DNA from 4 places in the Flammeovirga sp. SubArs3 genome. Region 1 is predicted to be linked to each of the others. Evidence: riboswitches for the same ligand, from Rfam matches in the RefSeq annotation. Region 1 holds a riboswitch; each other region holds the start of a gene.
The links. Region 1 has a riboswitch for S-adenosylmethionine ahead of QL232_RS18200 (hypothetical protein). Riboswitches for the same ligand answer to the same signal wherever they lie in the genome.
Positions count from the first base shown of each region.

Region 1 (3,217 bases):
TTTTCACCATTTTCCTTTTTTTGATACTCGTAGGTATTAATATATTTATTATTTGATTCTTGTCCACTAAGAAATGCCAACTCAATACCCTCTTCTGTTTCTTTTGCTTCGACAGCTAAGTGTTCAAACTGTTCTTTTTCTCTCTGAGTGAATTCTGGATATGCACTCATCTCCGCTACCTCAAATCTTGTTTGAGAAAATGATGTATTGGATAAAGCCAAAAAGAATAATATCGATAAGAGTTGTAATAATTTCATAGGTGAATCTTTTGTTGTTTATACCCTTACTAACGACAATATATTAAAAATCAATCACTTGTTTAAATATTATTAAGAAAACATAAACAGTAAATGACAATTGAATTTTATTGATGATAAATGGTTATGTATAATGAAAAACGAATATTTAGTTGCAACTTGCGACTTATATTTATTAATACTATCTATTAATCCTTATTTTTAATATAGATGTTGTTACTACCTAATAATGAAATTACTCATACGTCAATTCACAGAGAGACCTTTTCTATCTTCGATTACTATCACTGTAAGCGAGTTATTTATTAATTACTCTCTCCTATTATTTATCACTCATTTATTTGAAGCTTCTGTTGTAGGAAAATGGTTTTTATTCCTCGCGGTTTACAATGTCTCTATTAATATTAGAGAAGGTGTTTTGTATGCTTCATTAGTCAAGTTTTCTTCTGGAAAAGAAGCAGATGTACAATATTCATCCTTCAAAACCGTATTCGTCAGTTTATTACTTATTGAAGGAATAATTGGTAGTATCATTTTAGCGGTCGGTTTATTTAATCTATTCCCTGAAATTAGTAGTTTATTGGTCCTCTACCCTATCTACTCAATCACTAATAATAGTTTAAAATGGATAGAAAATATTCATAAGAGTAATAGGCAATTACATAAAACTGTACTGATCAATATATTTACTATTATCTGTTTGGGTCTTCTTTGCTATGGTTTATGGCAACTTCAACAGCCAAAATTAGAGGATCTAATATGGGGTTTAAGCGGAATGTATACGGTAGTATTTTTCCTATCACTTTCTACACTTCCCATTTTTAAGATCATCAAAAGTAAATTTAACCCTAAGACCTTTAAACAAATTATATTCTATGCTAAACAAGGTACATTAAAGGCAATTTTTGGTACGATAGCATCAAGAATGACGTTATTTATTTCGGCTGGATTATTATCATTAGAAGTCACAGCAGTATTAGGATTAGCACAACGGTATTTAATAATTATACTCGCTTTAGGGAATTCTATTCAATTGATTTTCTATCCTAAAATTGTGGTCTTGTTTGAAAGCGGTCAGCTCAATAAATTTAAGAATGAATTCAAAAAGACGTTGGTCAGAGTCTATTCTTTAATACTGCCTTTATCTCTGATTTTCATGATAGTGATTAAACCAATTATTATCTTTTTACATGGAGAAGTCTATGCCGATGCCTACTACTTATTAGTTATTTTAATCTTATCGTCCTTATTTAATCCATTAGGGGCCTTCTTTGGTAGTTATACCAATGCTATTGGCAAACCGCAACATTCTACCAATGTAGTCGTACTCAACAGCTGTATTTTGATCGTTTCTTCTTACTTTTTCATTCACTTTTTGGGTGAATTAGGTACGGTACTTCCCTCTTTATTTACTGAGTTTATTGGTTTTATTTTGATCACTTATTACTTTATAAAAAGAGAAAGGATCAATATAGTCTCATTGATTTACTTTTTGCCAAAATGCTATGCTATCTATTTTAGAAAAGGAAAACAAATACTTTTTCAATACTCCAATAAATAAAACTCTACCAAATCAGTAGATTTTTATAAAATGATTTGGATTACATAATTTAATTCCTTTAAATTTGTATCAACATCAAGAATCCTTGAATGGATGCCAACCGAGCACTAGCCACGGTGGTAGAATGGATGTGGTCCAGTAGGATGGACAAAAACGCCTACCTTACCATTCTCCAAAATTTTTCTTGATGTCATGAATTTATGTTTCATCGTAAACGCTATTTTATGACATTTACAGAAGATTTTTATCTTAACAGTATCGAAAAGTTATCATCACTTTCAGATGATGAACTCATCCACTCTTTTAATAAAGAGGTGGGAAATCTTGGATGGACCTCCACAAGAGGTGCTTATCTTTCTGCACTCAATGATGCCATTTCTCAACGGAATTTCAAAGGAACTCCTTTAATTATAAGAGGGGGTAGAATGTCGATAAAACGACATATTTCTCTTAGAAACAACCAGCTTGAGTTAGTTTAATTTTCTTTATTTAACTATTTAAAAAAATACATCATGAGTTTAGCACAAGATATATATATCCAATTTTTAGATCACTTTTCATCACTTACTACAGATGAATTAAGAACCTTGGCTCAATCAGCCAATGAGCAAGCAGTATCACATCATAATCATACGATGGTACTTGCTCTACAAGACGTTTTAAAGGCAAGAGGCGTTTAAGAACAGAAAAGAGGTTGTTAAGTACTTTAACAACCTCTTCATTTATATTACTTTTCTTTCTTTAACGAGAAACACATCACAATAGGCTTCTGCTTTTCTTAGTGCAGACCCCATTGTCCTACAAATATCTTGTGGTATTTTAGGGCGAGCTATAATATTTACACCCTGAACAATTACCTTCCCCACCACATTCGGTATCACTATAAATGATTTTTTTAGAATGTGATCAAATTTTGATTCTGTTTCTCTCAAACTTAAACCGAATGCCACTCTCGACTCTGCACTTAACCATTTTAGAGTAGAGACATCTACAACCATTACTACTTCCATATCAAGAAGTGTAAAGATCTTGTTCTTAAGTTGTCTATATTCTGCAATATCTGAAACGTTAGGCTCTTCTTTCGTAACAGTTAGTGTAATTATTGGTAGTTGAGATAAATCAAATTTTGCAGCTTTACAATTATATTCTGTCTTCAATGTCTGATAACGTTTATACGATTTAATTTTATAACAGAGCTGTTTGATGAATAGTTCATCAATTTACGACAAAATCTACAAATAGTACAATAATAACACTTTATACAACCAACTAAAAATAAGTCAATAATAAAAAAGAGCCCATTCTCAATAATTAAAAACAGACTCTTGGATAATTCTAATACAAATGTAACCAATTACATATATATTAGAATCTTATATTTAATTTTCTTTATTAAAGG
Region 1 is NZ_CANDOA010000006.1:276,176-279,392, reverse strand. Features, by position in the region: gene QL232_RS18210 (hypothetical protein) at 1-257, opposite strand, end outside; gene QL232_RS18205 (polysaccharide biosynthesis C-terminal domain-containing protein) at 487-1,818, shown strand; SAM-I-IV-variant riboswitch at 1,886-1,983, shown strand; gene QL232_RS18200 (hypothetical protein) at 2,043-2,297, shown strand; gene QL232_RS18195 (hypothetical protein) at 2,331-2,498, shown strand; gene QL232_RS18190 (hypothetical protein) at 2,541-2,975, opposite strand; gene QL232_RS18185 (cation:dicarboxylase symporter family transporter) at 3,198-3,217, opposite strand, start outside.

Region 2 (3,217 bases), on a different contig from region 1:
TTAGATCCTTAATAAGAACAACTGAATCTCCATTTTCCAATGTAGCACCGTTGGCATCTTTGTGGATCACTTTATCTTCATCAGAAATACCTTCACCTGTGGCTTCTGCCCATGCTTGAGTATCTTCGTCTAAATAAAGCATATCTAAAAGATCTTGAGGCCAACCTTCACTTCTTAATCTGGTTAGCATTCTCCATGCAAGAACTTGTACAGCATGATTTTCATTCCACATACTATCGTTAAGACATCTCCAATGGTTCACATCCATCTGATCAGCATTATCAATCTGAGTTTGACAATTACTACATAAGTAAGCGTGGTCTGATGTATCTTTAGATGACTTTGGTTCAACTAAATAAGGAGATAAATTTTCAGTGGCACCACATAATTCACAGGTATTTCTACTTCTTTTTTCAAGTTCTTTATCTAAACTCATAATATATATTTGAATCTTTTTGAATGATAATCCGATCCTTTTTTAACAAAAGGTAAACAAATTTGCATAAAATTATTGAGGTAGCCTTTACTTGTAAACGATTATTAAAAAGACTATCTGAAGTAGTAGAACCATAAGTTATTTATTCATCCGTAAATGGGTTAGAAAACTTGGGGTCATTAAGGAAGGTTTCATCGGTTAACATTTTCAAGAAGCTTAATATAGCTTTCTTTTCTTTTGCTGTTAAATGCAATACTATTGGGTCTCCTGGAAAAATAGGTTCATTGCTTGCTTCTCTGATCAAAGGGTCTAGTGTGGCACTCATCACGATATGTTCATCGTAATGTTCAATAACCTCTTCAAGAGTCGAAAACCTTCCATCATGCATATATGGAGCTGTTACAGCAATATTTCTTAATGTTGGAGCTTTAAATTTGCCCTTGTCATAGATAGACCCACTTACCGTCATTAATCCATCTTTTAGTTGTTCATCATTATCTAAACCATTATTGTGGAAACCACGAAATCCTTTACCATCTCCAGAAGTTAGAATATTTAGGTGGCAGTCGCCACAGTTACCACCTCTTAAGTTCTGTGATGGTTCTGGGTGTGTGAAGAATAACTGTATACCCAATAATTCTTCTTCAGTAGGGGTATAGCTACCTTTTAGGTATTGATCATATTTTGAATTACTTGAGATTAATGTTCTTTCGAATTGAGCGATTGACATACCAATTCTTTCTTCTGTAATTTCTTCACTACCAAATACAATCTTAAATAGTTCAGGATATCTATCGTCAGAAGTTAACCGCTCAATCACTTCTGTTAGTGTCATATCCATTTCCAAAGGATTTTCAATAGGTTCTAAGGCTTGTTGCTCTAAAGAGTTTGCTCTTCCATCCCAAAAGAATTTAGCTTGCCAAGGGGCATTTTGGATAGACATACTACTAAAAGTACCCACTCTACCGTGAATTCCTTCGGCTAATGCTTTTCCATCTGTAAATGCCAATTTTTGTTGATGACAAGTAGCACATGAAGTAGACTGATCTCTTGATAATTGGGTGTCGTAAAATAACATACGTCCCAATTCAACACCAACAGTAGTTGTAGGGTTGTGATCTGGTAATGTATATTGTTTTCCAAAATGTGAAGGGAGTTCAAGAGGGTATGCTTCATTCTTGATCGCCTCTTTGTCTGATTCACAACTTGTAAGAAAAAGGAAAAGTATTAAAGAGTAACTACAGAATTTAATCGATTGCATGTTATTTAGGTTTGTAATCAATTTACAAAAAAATGCCGAAATATGATGATGAAGGTGAGCGTAATCATTTTAATAGGTAAGACAGTAGTGTTAATGAATTGAAATTAATTGCTCGGAATAAATCTGTTTACTAAAATTGTACTGAAAACATCAAGAACCTTAAATGGTGCCAACCGAGCAAAGCAAGCCACGGTGGCAAAATCGATGTGGTCTGATTCTAAGACAAAATAAAAGCAGAATCCTCCCAATATCTTGATGTAGCTTGCAATTTAATACCACTTAAATGTGTAAACTAACATGCAAAAAGAACCTTTTGAATTGAATTTACAAGAATGCTATGCCATCTTAAAAGGAGGTTTTGTATCATCCTCTGAAGAAGTAAAGTTAAGGAGCTTAACGATGTTACAAGCTGAAAAACTATTAGGATTAAGAAATAAACAAGACCATTCTTCTCCTAAGTTTTATGGTAATTCACTTCTCTCTAAAATAGAAGAATACCTATCCAATAAGACTGAATAGGTATTTTTAGGTAAAGAAATATTTTTAAGTAGTCACACTATAGTATCTAATATTTTATTGGGTTTTTAAAACAAAAGTCTAATAGGCCGAAGATAGTCCTTTCGAACCTTACTGTCTGTTGACTGTGAGAATCGGTCGGATATATCTTGTGCAATAATTTGTATTTGATGGGACTTTCTCAGAAAAAGAATCCTTGTTTTAAAATACAAGGTTTTATTCTTACGCTTAAATCTTAATGTTGTATTCTGAGATAATCCTGTAGTTCTTGCTTTTTGGATTAAATCATAAAAAGAAGCGTGATCCTCTTTTACAATTAAATCAGTGATCAATGCTTTATTAGAGCCAAAGTATTGGGTCCAGACGATATTACTCAATTTAGTATTGTAAAAATCATCTATAGTGAGCATTATATCAAAAGCTGGAGATTCAGTATGTACAGAATAACTGTATACAGGTTGTGCTCTAGAAATATCTGTTTTATAGAAATTCTGTAGTATGATCTTTCTTAGTTCTCTGCATATAGGAGAAATTTCTAATATAAAGTTCTTATCATAACCACTTTTTCTATCACATAAACCAATTAATCCAACTTGTCTGGAGTTGTCATAGATAGGGATCAGTATATAAGAAAACCAAGACATTCCACTATTAAAACGTTCTTGATCGAAACTGAAAAATGGTACTCTTCTATGATACGATAATTTCAAATAACGATGTGCCTTTGATGGCGTTGATAATGGACCGTTCCCCATCATAGGGATACGGCCATGATTTTGGTTACATTCTATAAGTTGTTTATAGTTCGTTAAGTAATGTTGGTCTTCTACTAAACCTATGAAGCCATAACTACTCCCGGATAGCTTACAGAGTTGATGTATACTTTTGTGTAAGATCTCTAATTCGCCAACAGAATTGCTTCTGATCTGCTGAGAAATAGTATGTAGCATCTTCTTATACTGATCCTGAATAGTAGTGCTGTAAGTCATAGATTGAATAGAATT
Region 2 is NZ_CANDOA010000004.1:604,295-607,511, forward strand. Features, by position in the region: gene QL232_RS14780 (alkylphosphonate utilization protein) at 1-436, opposite strand, end outside; gene QL232_RS14785 (cytochrome c peroxidase) at 579-1,697, opposite strand; SAM-I-IV-variant riboswitch at 1,840-1,937, shown strand; gene QL232_RS14790 (hypothetical protein) at 1,995-2,216, shown strand; gene QL232_RS14795 (hypothetical protein) at 2,282-3,202, opposite strand.
Region 2: another riboswitch for S-adenosylmethionine. It lies ahead of QL232_RS14790 (hypothetical protein); the one in region 1 lies ahead of QL232_RS18200 (hypothetical protein).

Region 3 (3,217 bases), on a different contig from region 1:
AATAATTTATTAGATCAGTTTTCACCAAGATTTTCAGCATCGTATCAATTTACTCCTAGATGGAGTTTAAACTTCAACACAGGCATTTATTACCAATTACCTACTTACACTACGTTAGGATACAAAGAGGGTGAAGACTTTGTAAACAAGGACAATGGTTTATTATACATTAGAAACAAACAACTAGTTGGTGGTTTTGAATACAAGATTCCTGAAAAGAACTTAAAGTTTACAGTTGAAGGGTTCCAAAAGTTATACGATCAATACCCATACTCTATCAACAATGAAATCTCATTAGCCAACTTGGGTGCCGATTTTGGAGTAATTGGATCTGAAGCTGTAACAAGTACATCAAAAGGTAGATCTAGAGGTATAGAGTTTATGGCTCAACAAAAATTCTTCAAGGGTTTTTATGGTATTCTAGCCTACACTTACGTTCAGTCTGAATTTACAAATGCCGACCCTAACGTTTATGCTCCTTCTTCTTGGGACAGTAGAAATATTGTTAGTTTAACTGGTGGTAAGAAACTTAAGAGAAATTGGGAAATTGGTGCTAGATGGCTTTATTCAGGTGGCACACCCTATACCCCATATGATGTAGATGCTTCTATGGATAAACAAGTATGGGATGCAGAAAGAAGAGGCGTAAAAGATTATTCTCAAGTAAATACATTACGTTTATCAGCCAATCACCAATTAGATGTTAGAGTGGATAAATATTATTACTTCGACAAGTGGAGTTTAAATGTTTATTTTGATATTCAGAACATGTACGGATATCAGTCTAAAGGACAACCAATACTTACTACAGAAGTAGATCAAAATGGAAACCCAGTCACTGATCCAAACGACCCAAGTAAGTATTCTCCGAAATATATCGAGACAACCAACGGAATTGTTCAACCTTCTATTGGAATCATAGTTGAGTTATAATATTTCTAAAAATACAGCTAAAAACCCTCGTTTTATTCAAATAAAAAAGCGAGGGTTTGTTTTTTATTAAATTCTCACTTTACTTTGAAGCATCATACCATTTACATCTAAGTAAGACGTAAGTGTTTATAAAGAAGAGGCCAGAGACTAGGCTCTAAGACCCTCTAGCAACCATCACAAAAGTGAAAAGGTGCTACATCCTAGCCTAAATTTTTAGGAGCTATAAGCAAATATCGGAACGTCTGAAAGGATCCTCCTTCTACTACACACACCAATATTTTGCATCCTAGATTAGGCTGATGTACATCTTCTCATCATTGCTTTTAATAGAACATCAATACCAATCTGAAAATACAATGCAAGAGCATTCTTTTACATATAATAATCAGTATGACCTTGAACTTGGGGAGAGCTTACCTGAATTCACACTGAATTACTTTACTGCTGGAAAAATGAAGAAAGATTTTTCCAATGTAGTTTGGGTTTGTCATGCATTAACCGGTAATGCGGAAGTGTTTGATTGGTGGAATGGTTTATTTGGCAATGACTGCATTTTTAATGAAAAAGATCATTTCATTATCTGCGTTAATGTTTTAGGATCATGCTATGGCTCAACAGGACCAACATCTGTCAACCCTGCCACCAATAAACCTTATTACAAAGATTTCCCTAATATTACTATTAGAGACATTGTCGGTTCATTGGAGATTCTAAGAAATCATTTGGGCATTGATAAAATCAATACTCTTATTGGAGGTTCTTTAGGGGGACAGCAAGCACTAGAATGGGCTGTTCAACAACCAAAATTAATGGACAACCTAATCATCTGTGCTACCAATGCTAGACATTCTGCATGGGGTATCGCTTTCAATGAAGCACAGAGAATGGCTATCGAAGCAGATCCTACATGGGGAGATAATGATGAAAATGCTGGTATTAACGGCCTAAAAGCGGCTAGAGCTGTTGCTATGCTTTCATACAGAAATTATAGCACTTACGAGGCTACTCAGACAGATAAAGACGATAACATTACTGATAATTATAGAGCCTCTACTTACCAACAATATCAGGGAGACAAGCTGACCAAACGATTTAATGCCTACTCATACTGGACACTTTCCAAAGCCATGGATTCTCATAACATGGGTAGAAATCGAAAGTCTTTAGAAGAAGCATTACAATCTATTGAAGCTTACACTCAAGTAATCGGAATTACAAGCGATGTTTTATTCCCAGTTTCGGAGCAAAGATACATCACTCAACACATTCCAAATGTAACTTACGAAGAGATTACATCCCTGTATGGACATGATGGTTTTTTAGTAGAAACACATAAAATTGCTGGTGCAATTAGCTCATTCTTTAAGCAAAAGAGTAAAAAAAGAATTCTGTTATCAAATTAGGCACGCCTTTTGTTTTTTAGTAAATTGTAATAATCGAACTCCGATTTAACATTCTACTTAAAAGACAGAAGCAAAATGAACAATATTAAGAATAGATTCTTCACGACATTAGCATTGATCACTTTGGGTGCATTAGTTTTTTCATGTTCAAGCAGCTCAGGAAATGCATCTTCTTCTTACTTCCAAAAAGAAAGAAAAAAATACGAGGTGATGGATATGCACTCAGATTGCCCACAACTTGTAAAATCTAGAAGATAAGCTAGAACAAATACTTTATATTCAATCCTTTTTTCGTATTTAAATGAAAAAAGGATTTTTTCGTATTTATCATCAGGCTTTATTTAAACAAGAAATTTTTTTATCTAACACTTTTTATAGAAATCCCATTACGTATTTTCAATATGCAAAGAGACATTGAAATCGCAGAGCTAAGAAGGCTAACCCAATATATTGATGATAATTTTGACTATGATTTCAAAAACTACGCAATGTCTTCTTTTACAAGAAGAGTAAGAAGAGTTGTGGAGTTATATAAATTCAGTTCAGTAGATGCATTAATCCGTAAGTTCAAAGACAACCCTGGATTCTTTCAAGATTTTGTCTCAGAAATTACCGTCAATGTTACTGAGATGTTTAGAGATCCTACATTTTGGATTTCACTTCGTGATGAAATCATTCCTGAAATCTTAAACGAGCATCAAAAGATCAATATTTGGCATGCTGGATGTTCTTCTGGGGAAGAAGTTATTTCTATGTGTATTATGCTAGAGGAAATGGGAACTCTAGACAAAGCTACCATCATTGCTACAGACATAGATAAATCAATAATTAGTAAAGCCAAGAAAGCTGCTTTCAACGCAAAAAATATGGAACTTAACCAA
Region 3 is NZ_CANDOA010000008.1:171,282-174,498, forward strand. Features, by position in the region: gene QL232_RS21100 (TonB-dependent receptor) at 1-933, shown strand, start outside; SAM riboswitch class I at 1,057-1,162, shown strand; gene metX (homoserine O-acetyltransferase) at 1,290-2,336, shown strand; gene QL232_RS21110 (hypothetical protein) at 2,412-2,594, shown strand; gene QL232_RS21115 (protein-glutamate O-methyltransferase CheR) at 2,738-3,217, shown strand, end outside.
Region 3: another riboswitch for S-adenosylmethionine. It lies ahead of metX (homoserine O-acetyltransferase); the one in region 1 lies ahead of QL232_RS18200 (hypothetical protein).

Region 4 (3,217 bases), on a different contig from region 1:
TGAAACAACAATAGTATGAACTCTTAAAGGAGTATTGTCTTCATTATATTCGATGGTAACTTGAGCCTTAGCGTCAGGTCTTAAGTAACCGATTAATTCTGGTTCATGCTTACGGATTTCAGCTAATCTTTTCACTAAGCCATGAGAGAAAGCCAAAGCCATTGGCATATAGTCTTCAGTTTCAGTTGTCGCATAACCGAACATCATACCTTGGTCACCGGCACCTTGTTCTTTGTCGACACCTTCTCCAACATTTACACCTTGAGCGATGTCTGGAGATTGACTATGTAGAGCTACTTGTACACCACAAGAGTGTGCTGCGAAGTAGTAATCTTCTTTGTTATATCCGATTTTATCAATTGTTTCCCTTACAACGTCAGGGATTTCAACGTATGCTTTTGTAGTAACTTCACCTGCGATTACAGCTAATCCAGTAGTTACCATAGTTTCACAAGCCACGCGAGAGGCAGGGTCTTGCTTTAACATAGCATCTAGAATCGCGTCTGAAATTTGATCAGCGATTTTATCAGGATGTCCTTCTGAAACGGACTCGGATGTGAATAAATACGTCATATTTTATATTCTGTTCTTAGAATCTACTTGAATTTAACATCCCATTGTGTAATGAAGTCTACATTATCACTATTTGGGATTTTGCCTTTATATATGAGTTCGGTTGAGCCTAAACGCTCTATTTCGTATGATTTAACTGTTTTAATTTCTCGGTTTAACATCCAGTGAAAACTATAATTTGCAGAGTCGATATGCTGAGTCATAATCGTATTGGCATCCGAAGATGATGGCATATGTTCTGTAATAAGCGTTTTCCAATCGACATTTCGTATCCATTCGGCCTTTCTTTTTTTCATTTTCAAAAAAGTGTCCTCATTTTTTTTGGCTCTGTCCAATTTTGATAGTGCACTATTTAAGGCATGGATGTCAACAAAGGCGAACCTAATTCCTAATTTCCAATGTGTAGTATCGATCACTGATCTACTATCATACACACCGGGAACGTTATCAAGTTCTTCTGCAATGAGCATCAAAGGTTTCTTAAATTGACTGGGTTGGAAAATGCTATTGCCCTCTGCATTTTTATAAGCAGAAACAATATTTAGCAACTCTTTACTTTGTGAAAAATCAAACGTAAAAGAATAGTTTCCTTTTCCGTCTCCCATAATCTGAAGCTGCTCCTGTAATTCAAAGCAGCTAGTAAATACTGTTGATAAAATAATAATACAACAGTTGAGATAAATATTCCTAAAAGCCAATCAGTCTAAGATTAAATGTTAACCCAAGTACTTATCAATTTTAGACATTGTACTGATTGACAGTACTTAATGAAATTTTTCTGGAGATAAACTCATCTTTTCTCGAACACCTTCGAGTTGGGAGTTAGCACCTTGCTTTGAGGAGCGCAGGTTGCCAAGACTTCATTGGGCCCAATCCCTCTGCCTTTCTTGATAAGTAATGCGATGCAAATATAGATAATTGGTTTAAAGATCAATAGATTTCATGCTTTATTTTTTTTCAAATTTTATGAACACTGTAATCTAATATACTCACAAAGAGTGGAATAAATCGAATTTTTTTCAAAAAAAATAAAACTACAGTTTTCTTCAGATTTGCTACAGATTTGAAACCTACTTTTGTGATATCATTTAAATTCGACTCAATTCATGTTCAGAAAAACTTCCACATTAATCGCATTTATAACTTTCATTATTGTTTCAGCAGCATATGCCAACGACCCAATTAAAAAAGGTATTATTCTAGGTAAGGTAAAAGAAGCAGGTAGTAATGTACCTGTAGAATATGCTACTGTAAGTATTTTTGATCAAGCATCACATACACTTATTGGAGGAACAGTAACGAACCTTGAAGGTATGTTTGTTGTGAAAAATATTCCTGAAGGAATGTTTACTGTTGAAATCTCTTTTATCGGTTTTCAGAAGAATATTATTGATGGTGTTGAAATAGGTAAACCCAATTATAAAGCAAACTTAGGAGAAGTAGAGTTGTCTACAGATGCTGAAGTTTTAGACGCTGTTGAAGTAGTTGGTACTCAAAATTCTGTGACTTATGATATCGATAAGAAAGTAGTTAATGTAGGAACTCAGTTTGCCGCAATGTCAGGAACAGCAGTAGATATCTTAGAAAATATTCCTTCTGTAACTGTAGATGGTGATGGCAATGTGAGTTTAAGAGGCAGTTCTGGATTTACTGTTTTAATTGATGGTAGACCTTCAGTATTAGATGCTTCTGAAGCATTACAACAAATTCCTGCTAGTACAATTGAAAATATAGAGTTGATTACAAACCCTTCTGCAAAGTATGATCCCGATGGTACTGCTGGTATTATCAACATCATCACAAAGAAAAATAAGTTAGAAGGTGTAAATGGTGTAGCCAACTTTAATGTGGGTAGGTATGGAAGAATTGGTGGAGACTTCTTACTAAACTTCAGAAAGAAAAAATGGAACTACTATATCGGAGCTAATTACAATAAGAGACCAGGTCCAGGTAGCTATAAATCTGAACGTAGAACTACTACAAATGATACCACTTCTTATGTGATTTCTGATGGAGAAAGAGAACGTACTTTCGAAGTAATGGGTATTCAAGCGGGTGCTGAATATTCTATTTCGGATAATGATTTCATTAAACTATCTGGTAGAGTTGGTGATTTTAAAATGTATGGTGGGATGGATGCGAATTTCTATGAATACCAACAAATTGGAGGGAGTGACCAACCGATTAACGAGACGGAATATATTTCTAGTGAATATTGGCAAAGAGGTGGTTTATACTACAGTGCAAACTTAGCTTATCAACATAAATTCAAAGATAAAAAAGGACATACTTTAGATGCTATGGTAGATTATGGCGGTAGAGATATGACCGAGAGCTCAATCAATGAGTTGTATCCAAAAGATGCAAGCGGAGTGATTGCAGAAAACCCAACTTCAGGCCAGAGGTCTACAGAAATTGGCCCTGGAGGAAGATTAAGAGCTAAAATAGATTATACGTTGCCTATCGGAAAAACAGACAAGTTTGAAGCAGGATGGCAAACAAGATGGAACAAATCACAAGATATTAACGAGGTATATAATTATGATGTGTCGACTGGTGACTATGTCTTTGCACCAGACTATAGCTTTACTACCAACTACACGCAAACAATCCACTCGCTTTACGGTATGTATGCCGGTAAGGT
Region 4 is NZ_CANDOA010000002.1:659,347-662,563, forward strand. Features, by position in the region: gene metK (methionine adenosyltransferase) at 1-573, opposite strand, end outside; gene QL232_RS07240 (hypothetical protein) at 597-1,178, opposite strand; SAM riboswitch class I at 1,361-1,470, opposite strand; gene QL232_RS07245 (TonB-dependent receptor) at 1,680-3,217, shown strand, end outside.
Region 4: another riboswitch for S-adenosylmethionine. It lies ahead of QL232_RS07240 (hypothetical protein); the one in region 1 lies ahead of QL232_RS18200 (hypothetical protein).